Regions from separate parts of the Weizmannia sp. FSL K6-3076 genome, predicted to be linked through region 2. Evidence: riboswitches for the same ligand, from Rfam matches in the RefSeq annotation. Region 2 holds a riboswitch; the other holds the start of a gene.
The links. Region 2 has a riboswitch for preQ1 ahead of queC (7-cyano-7-deazaguanine synthase QueC). Riboswitches for the same ligand answer to the same signal wherever they lie in the genome.
Positions count from the first base shown of each region.

Region 1 (4,419 bases), 390 kb from region 2:
TTCATCACCGTTTCAACGGCTACTTTCACCCCTGACATGAAAGAGGCGCGATCCATCGAGTCATGGCGGATCGTAAGCAGCTGGCCGTCCCCGCCGAACAGCACTTCCTGGTGGGCGACAAGGCCGGGCAGGCGGACGCTGTGGATATGCATGCCTTCAAAATCCGCGCCTCTTGCACCTTGTAATGTTTCTTTTTCATCCGGATGCCCCTGTGTTTTTTTTCTTCTTGCTTCCGAGATCATTTGCGCCGTTTTTACGCTCGTGCCGGACGGGGCATCTTTTTTCCGGTCATGGTGTAGCTCGATGATTTCCACATCCGGGAAATATTTCGCCGCCATTTGCGCAAATTTCATCATCAGCACTGCCCCGATTGCAAAATTTGGTGCAATGATACAGCCGATTCCTTTTTGTGCGGAAACAGCCTTTAGTTCTTCCAGTTCCGCATCGGTAAACCCGGTCGTCCCGACAACCGGGCGGACACCATGTGCAAGGGCCGTTTTCGCATGGAGGAACCCTGCTTTCGGCACCGTCAAATCAATCCATACATCCGCCGGGCAATTTTCAAGGCATGCTTCCGGGTCGGTATACACCCGGACCGGTTCGCCGTTATAATCGGATACATCATTGAACAGTTTGCCATCAAAAGTCCTGTCCACTACGCCAACGAGTTTAAAATGTTCCGTCCGCTCGATCAGCCGGACCGCCTCGCTCCCCATTTTCCCGCGGGCCCCGGCAACAATAATCCGAATATCATCCATGTTTCATTACTCCTCCTGCTCTTTTCGCGTCCATCTGTCTTTATCACGCGTGTTAAATTTCTGCAAAACCATTGTATGGGCTTCCTGTAAATCAATATGTAAAGCATTTGCCATGCAAATGACGACAAACAGCAAATCGCCGAGCTCTTCTGCTACGGTTTTCGGCTTCTCATCCGGTTTTTTCGGTTTTTCCCCGTAATAATGATTGATTTCGCGCGCCAGCTCCCCAAGTTCTTCCGTCAGCCTTGCTGTAAGCGCAAGCGGACTGAAGTACCCTTCTTCAAACTGGCTGATATAATCATCGACTTCTTTTTGCATTTGCCGGATCGATTTGTTTTCTGCCATTTTCATCCCCCAATCCTGTAATCCTCTTCCATGTTAGCCAAAAACGGCAGATTTTACAAATCATATATTTGCTTTTCTCTCTGCCTGATTGCCCTTTTGTACCGCTTTCGCTATAATGGGAACGCCGGATATATACCGGGGAAGGAGGATACGGATTATGCTGAAAAAGAAAAACATTTTTTTTATCCTGCTCGGCTCTTGCATCTTTGCCTTTGGCATTGTCCATTTTAATATTCAGAACCATCTGGCGGAAGGCGGTTTTACCGGAATTACGCTGCTGCTTTACTATTTATTTCATATCAACCCCTCTTACTCCAATCTGATTTTGAATATTCCCGTATTTTTTGTGGGATGGAAGCTACTTGGAAAAAAATCGTTTTACTATACACTGGTCGGGACGGTCGGCTCCTCTCTTTTTTTATGGATTTTTGAGAAGAAACATTTCCATATTCCGCTTCGCGATGATATGTTTCTTGCGGCGCTGTTTGCCGGGGTATTTATCGGCGTCGGTCTCGGCATTATCTTCCGCTACGGGGGGACATCTGGAGGCGTCGATATCATTGCCAGGCTCGTGTTTAAATATAAAGGCGTGGCGATGGGCAGGACCATGTTCATGTTCGACGCATGCGTGATTACGCTGTCGCTTATCACCTATCTGCATTACCGTGAAGCGATGTACACGCTCGTTGCCGTTTTTGTCGGCTCGCGTGTTGTCGATTTTCTGCAGGAGGGGGCCTATACGGCAAGAGGCGCTTTTATCATTTCGGACAAGCATGATGAAATTGCCGAGAAAATTATGAAGCAGATGGACCGCGGCGTTACGGTTTTTCGCGGGCACGGTATGTTCACGAAACAGGACCGGGATGTACTGTACTGTGTCGTCGGAAAACATGAGGTGTCCCGTTTAAAAGGCATTATCCATTCCGTTGACCCCCATGCCTTTGTGTCGATGATGGAGGTCCATGATGTGCTCGGGGAAGGCTTTACACTCGATGAGAACAAACAGCCGATTGAAGATTAAAAAAGAGCTGCCGCGGCAGCTCTTTTTTAAATCTGTTTTTCAAAATGCAGGCGTTTGTTGATCAGGTAGATGACCGGCATACCAATCAGCATCACAGCAAGTTCACCGATCCCTGCCGTCAGCCAGCCGAAAAAGAAAGGCACGCCGTTAAACCATTGCATTTCCCATGCGATAATAAACATGGAGGCCGTAAAAGCAATGGAATTAAGGATCATCTGCCCCCAGACGCCCTTTATAAACCGTGCGGATAAAATGGTAATCGCAAGCGCAAGGACGGACTGACCCGTGCCGATGAACATATCATACTTGATCGGCGAGAAAAACAAGTTTGAGAGAAAAACGCCTAATACAATGCCAATCATATACTTCTTGTTAAACACAACGAGATGGTTAAAAATTTCAGAAACACGGAACTGGATGTTCATAAACGCAAGCGGCTGAATAAAAAATGTCACCGCAATATACAGCGCGGCGACAATCCCGTTGACGACGAGTGTTTTCAGTTTCATATGCATCTCTCCTTAGTTTTTTTACGTGGGATGGTTTCGAACCACGGGTTGGAAACAACCAAACTTCTTTATTATAATGCAAACTAGAACATGCAGCAAGACAAAAAAAGCTTTCCGGGTTGCCGATTCACCCCGGAAAGCTTTTCGTACTGTTAATTATTGTTGTTATTGCCGTTTAAGTTGGTAAAGATGAGGATTAAACGCAGCAGTTCAATGACCGCAACAGCCGCGGCAGCCACATATGTGAGCGCGGCAGCCGATAACACTTTGCGCGCTTCCCTTTCTTCCCCGCCGCGGACAATGCCGAGCGATGTGACTTGTGCAAGCGCACGGGACGATGCATTGAATTCAACCGGCAATGTCACAAGCTGAAACAACACGGCAAGCCCCATGAGAATGATCCCGAGCAGGAACATGCCTGTCGCATGCGTGAACATCCCGATCAAAATAAAAATCCAAGAGGCATTGCTGCCGATATTCGCCACAGGCACGAGGCGGTGACGGAAACGGAGCGGCCCGTAATTGACTTTATCCTGAATGGCGTGTCCGCATTCGTGCGCCGCAACAGCAGCCCCCGCAATCGAACGCCCGTGGTAGTTGGCAGTCGACAAATTGACCGTTTTGTTAATCGGATTGTAATGGTCGCTTAGAAAGCCGCTGTGTTCCAGCACTTTCACATGGTATAAGCCATTTTCGTCCAAGATCATCCTTGCCACCTCGGCGCCTGTCATGCCGGATGCATTTGCGACCTTTTCATACTTGCTGTATGTGTTTTTTACCTTCAGCTGGGCCCAGATCGGAATGATTGCCAAAATGAGATAGTAAATCAAAAACGACATTTGCCACCCTCCATACCCTCCATGGTAATCTTACCTTTATTGTATCCGAATAAGGTCAAAAGGTCAATCCATATGATCGGTCTCGTGACGCTCTTCTTTTTGCCCTTTGTATTTTCTCCATCCGACATACGATAAAGTAAGAATGATGATGCTGCCGGTGGAAATCATAATCCACCAGAGGGAGGGGTCGGCTTCATCTTCCTTCATGGCTTCAAACAGCTGCTTCAAATCTGTCCGGAGCGCCTCCAGTTCCTTTTTTCCGGACCCGCTGCCTGCCACCTTGTCCCGATAACGATCAATATAAGCGATTTTCGAATCGAGCCGCTGTATTTTTTCAACCGGCAGATCCACTCTTAAACTCGGCTCGATCACTGCATATTGTTTGAGGAACAGGTTTAATTTTTCGTTGTACGTTTCGCGCTTCCCTGTTGCGGCTGCTTTTTGCACCTCTGTAAATGAAGACATCACCGGCCCTTCCATCTGCGTCCAGAGCGGCTGATACTTCGATTGGATCGCATCCACCACGAGCCGGAATGACGTGCAGGCATCCACTTTCTCCTCAGGCTCTGCGCTTACTTTCGTCAACGCCTTTACCGCTTCATCATGGGTGACGGTCAAAACTCTCAATTCATCCATCGTTAAACGTTTATTTTTAAACGATTGCCTGGAAAATGTTTTCGAAAATTCATTCAGCACATTTTTTGCTTCTGCATATTGCCCGTTTTTCGCCAGCTGCAATGCCTCGTCGCTTAGGTCATTTAAATGTGCCAAAGCATCATCCGAACCTTTTGCAAAACTTTTTCCGGCAAAACTTAACATGAACACACAAAGAAGGATCACTACTTTTCTCCTCATCCTTGTCCCCCCTCATACTGTTACTAACTTATGAAGGGAGGGACAAGAGTAGACCATAAAAACAGCCCGGCGTCCATTTCGGGGATTCCTGC
Region 1 covers NZ_JBBOWU010000001.1:1,735,123-1,739,541, forward strand. Annotated here, with positions in the region: gene dapB (4-hydroxy-tetrahydrodipicolinate reductase) at 1-758, opposite strand, end outside; gene NSS95_RS08070 (nucleotide pyrophosphohydrolase) at 765-1,109, opposite strand; gene NSS95_RS08075 (YitT family protein) at 1,261-2,124, shown strand; gene NSS95_RS08080 (QueT transporter family protein) at 2,151-2,633, opposite strand; PreQ1 riboswitch class I at 2,640-2,684, opposite strand; gene NSS95_RS08085 (zinc metallopeptidase) at 2,786-3,472, opposite strand; gene ypjB (sporulation protein YpjB) at 3,536-4,327, opposite strand.
Region 1: linked by a shared signal. The riboswitch ahead of NSS95_RS08080 (QueT transporter family protein) and the one ahead of queC (7-cyano-7-deazaguanine synthase QueC) in region 2 are both predicted to bind preQ1.

Region 2 (4,419 bases):
ATGTTTGTACAATTACGAAGAATGACGGTAGCAAAAGGACATGCAGATCAGGTTATCGAACGATTCAGTAAACCGGGAATCATCGAACAACAGGAAGGCTTTGTTGATATAAAAATCATGCAGAAAAAACAAGGGCGCGGCGAAGAAGAAGTGATTGTCATGATCACATGGGAATCAGAAACGCACTGGAAACAGTGGGAAAAGAGCGATGTCCATATCGCAGGACATAGGGCAAACCGCGGCAAGTCAAAACCGGACTATATGCTCAATATGGAACTCGGCATGTATGAAGTGAAAGCGGTGAAAAAAGCAGCAGGAAAAGCAGAAATTTCCGAGTGAAAAACTCGAGCGAAAAGGGAAGGCCGGCTGTAAGCCCTTTTAATAAAAAGCTGGCGAACCAATTCTAATCAGAGCCCCAAGTAGCCGAACGGAGAAAAAATGAGACTGAACGCCAAATAGATAGGCCGACCCGCATTTTGTCCTTCATTAATCTGATGAAGGACATTTTGCTAGTTGCCGCACCAGCATTTTGTCTTTCATCCACCCGGTGAAGAACATTTAGAAGATCGCAGCCTCTCGAACTGTCTTTCATCCACCCGCTGAAAGACAGTTCAAGAATCCTGGCCGACCATTTTGTCTTTCATCTCCCTGAAAGAAGATATTTCACAGTCCCCGCTGTTTTTTTGCAATACCTTTACGCACAATTGCGTGCAACATAGTTGGCGCATGCAAAACCCGTGGCGAAACCGCACACGGGCTTTTGAACAACAGATTTATTGCACGCTAGAACTATATCCCCCGGGACTTTGCTGCTTTCTCCCAGCTATAGTAAACCCCTAAACTCACCACACCTAAAACGAGCGGCAACCACCACGGATAAGAAAAGGACGGGCCGATTTTCGGCATGAATTTATCCAGCAAAATAACGCCGCCCAGAAAAACAAAGATTACGGCATCTATTTTCAAAAAAGTTAGGATTTGCACCTTTTTTGTCTTTTCCTTAAACAAACTCTTTTTCAAGATACGAAAGATATACCAAATGGCAAAGATCACGTATAGCCCGGCAATGAAAAAGTTCAGGGCCGCGGGTACAGGATAAAACGGCGGCAAAGGTCTGGAAAAGAACCGTTCAACAACAAAAGCAGTAATGCCATTAATGACCAAATCAATCCCCAAAAGCAAGATCATTATCCTGATTGTAAAAGAAACCATATTGCGTTTGTTTTCTTTCGGCAGCTGCCTGATGATTTCGTCGGCAAATGCTTTCGGGTCACCGCCGAACATTTGCGCAGCTGTCTTGTTTTCTTTTTGGCCTTCGAGCAGATGGTCAAGCAGTTCCATCAGCACTTCTTCTGTTTGCTGCTCGGACAAAACGGTTTGCAGGCGAAGGTAGTCAAGCATATCGTTGTAAAATTTTTTGTTCTCAGGTGCCAGTTCCTGCCGTTTACGGTTGTTTTCCTCAATCAACTGTTTTACACTAAGCATCCTCACTTCTTCCTTTCAATAAAAGATTTACAGGGGCTGCGATTCGCTGCCACTCTGCCGTAATCTCATCCAGCGCGGATTTTCCTTTTTCCGTCAATTCATAATATTTGCGGCTCGGCCCAGAATCGGATGGCTGCATCTCTCCATGGATCCAGCCGTTCTTTTGCAGGCGTAACAGAACCGGATAGAGCGTCCCCTCGCTAATTTCCTGGAGGCCTAATTGCTGAAGTTTTTTTGAAAGAATGTAGCCATAAACCGGTTCTTTTTCAATCACAGCCAGCACACAGCCGTCTAAAATGCCTTTCAGTAACTGGCTTCGAATGGACATCCCTCCACCCCCATTTCAACTACTTTGTTATGCAAGTTAGTTTATCAAAAAATGAACTACTTTGCAATGCAAAATAGAAAAAAACAATAATAAAATCCAGCGGCAGGCTAACCGCTGGAAAAATTTTATGATTGCTTTTTTCGCTTGGAAAAATAATGAAGGAAAAAGGACAGAATCATATAGGCTAAAATCAAAAATACGACATAATTGGCCCAAAAATTTTCAAGGTTCAACACATTCAGTGTGCTCAGCCCTTTCTGGATGCCCATTACAATGAGCACCGTCACCGCAAACATGAAAAATAATTGCACATAGCGTTTCATAGCCGTCCCTCCCAAATAAAGATAATCACTATGATTATCTTAAAAAACGGTCCGGCCGATGACTGTGATCTGGATCATAGCAAAGCCGGTTGTTTATGGCATTTATGTGAAAAATGCCGTACTCCGAAAAAGAACGGATGCTTTAAAAGATGGCGCCTGTTCCATGGTATAATCAATTGGGAAGAATCCTTCATTTATGGAAGAGGTTTTTAGAAAACCCTCTCTAAAAAACTAAGAAAACAGCATCCCTTTTCGGTGCTGTTTTGTGTGAAAGGACGATTATCAATGAAAAAAGAAAAAGCAGTCGTTGTTTTCAGCGGCGGCCAGGACAGCACCACCTGCCTTTTCTGGGCAAAGAAAAAGTTTCAGGAAGTGGAAGCCGTTACGTTCGATTACGGGCAGCGCCACCGTCTTGAAATAGAATGTGCAAAGAATATAGCGGAAGAGCTCGGGGTAAAGCAGCATATTCTGGATATGCAGCTGTTGAACCAACTCGCCCCGAACGCGCTGACGAGGGAAAGCATTACCGTGAAAGCAGGGGCAGACGGGGAGCTTCCGAATACGTTTGTGCCCGGGCGGAATTTGCTGTTTCTTTCTTTTGCCGGGGTGCTTGCCAGCCAAATCGGCGCAAGGCATATCGTAACCGGTGTGTGCGAAACGGACTTCAGCGGTTACCCGGACTGTCGCGATATTTTCATCAAATCTTTAAACGTCACCTTGAACCTTTCAATGGACCAGCAGTTTGTCATTCATACCCCGCTCATGTGGCGTAACAAAGCAGAAACATGGGCGCTCGCGGATGAACTCGGGGCATTTGATTTTGTCCGTGAAAAGACGCTGACCTGCTATAATGGCATCATCGCTGACGGCTGCGGGGAATGCCCGGCGTGCAAATTGCGCAAAAGAGGGCTGGAGCAATACCTGGCCATCCGGAACGGGCAGTCTGAATGACGATTTCGTTGGAATTGTGGTAAAATAATGAAAAAAGGAGGCGGGGGAATGGCTGAAATCAAAACAGTATCGATCATTGGGTTAGGCGCGCTCGGTATTTTATTCGGGCATCATTTATCGAAAAAAATGCCGGCGAAAAACTTGCGGATCATCGCTGACCAACAGCGCATTGAACGATATGAGCGGGAAGGCGTTTATTGTAACGGCGAAAAATGCCACTTTCATTATGTCACACCGGAAGAAACAGTGGAGCCGGCAGATTTGGTGCTATTTACGGTCAAATTCAACGGACTGGACGAGGCAGTTGAAGCAGTCAAACAACATGTCGGGCCGGATACGGTGATTTTGTCTGCCTTAAATGGGATCTCAAGCGAAGAAATCATTGGCCGTACATATGGAATGGACAAAATGTTATACTGTGTCGCCCAGGGGATGGATGCCGTCAAAACCGGAAACCAGCTGACATATGCGCATATGGGCATGCTTTGCTTCGGCGAAAAAAAGCCGGGCATTTTTTCGGAAAAAATGAAAAAAGTGGCCCGTTTCTTTGAGCAAACGGATTTGCCATACGAAGCCGACACCGAAATGATGAAAAGGCTTTGGGGCAAGTTCATGCTCAATGTCGGCGTCAACCAAACCGTCGCCGTTTACAAAAGCAATTACGGCGAAATCCAAAAAGACGGCCCTGCACGCGAGATGATGATTGCCGCTATGCGGGAAGTGATGGCATTGTCTGAAAAAGAAGGGTTTCCGCTCACGGAAGAAGATCTCCGTTACTGGCTGAAAGTGGTCGGAAACCTGAGTCCTGCCGGCAAACCGTCAATGGCGCAGGATGTCGAGGCAAAACGGTACAGCGAAGTCGGCCTGTTTTCCGGAACCGTCATCAAACTCGGCAAAAAATACGGCGTTCCAGTCCCGGTCAACGAAGAACTGAACCGGCGCATCCGGGAAATCGAAAGGACTTACGCCGCAGTACATTGACACGGATCACCAAAAAGGGAGCTTTCAGGAAAGCTCCCTTTTTGGTATGGCATACAATTGCCTGCTGTTTGTAGATGGAGGCTAGGGAAGGCAGTCATAGAAGCGCCCTATATGAAGAAAGGACACCTTTTTTCTGCGTTTCCTTAACTTAGAGGTCCTCTATGTGAAGGAAGAGCCTCGTTTTTGCTTGCTTCCTTAACGTAGACGGGCTCTATGTGAAGGAACAATCCCAATTTTCCTCGCTTCCTTAACGTAGACGGGCTCTATGTTAAGAAAGGCCTTCTTTTTTCTGCGCTTCCTTAACGTAGACATGCTCTATGTTAAGGAACAACCTCAATTTCCTTCGCTTCC
Region 2 covers NZ_JBBOWU010000001.1:2,120,673-2,125,091, forward strand. Annotated here, with positions in the region: gene NSS95_RS10110 (antibiotic biosynthesis monooxygenase) at 1-339, shown strand; gene NSS95_RS10115 (DUF1129 family protein) at 790-1,485, opposite strand; gene NSS95_RS10120 (PadR family transcriptional regulator) at 1,478-1,813, opposite strand; gene NSS95_RS10125 (hypothetical protein) at 1,939-2,136, opposite strand; PreQ1 riboswitch class I at 2,333-2,377, shown strand; gene queC (7-cyano-7-deazaguanine synthase QueC) at 2,404-3,087, shown strand; gene NSS95_RS10135 (ketopantoate reductase family protein) at 3,136-4,068, shown strand.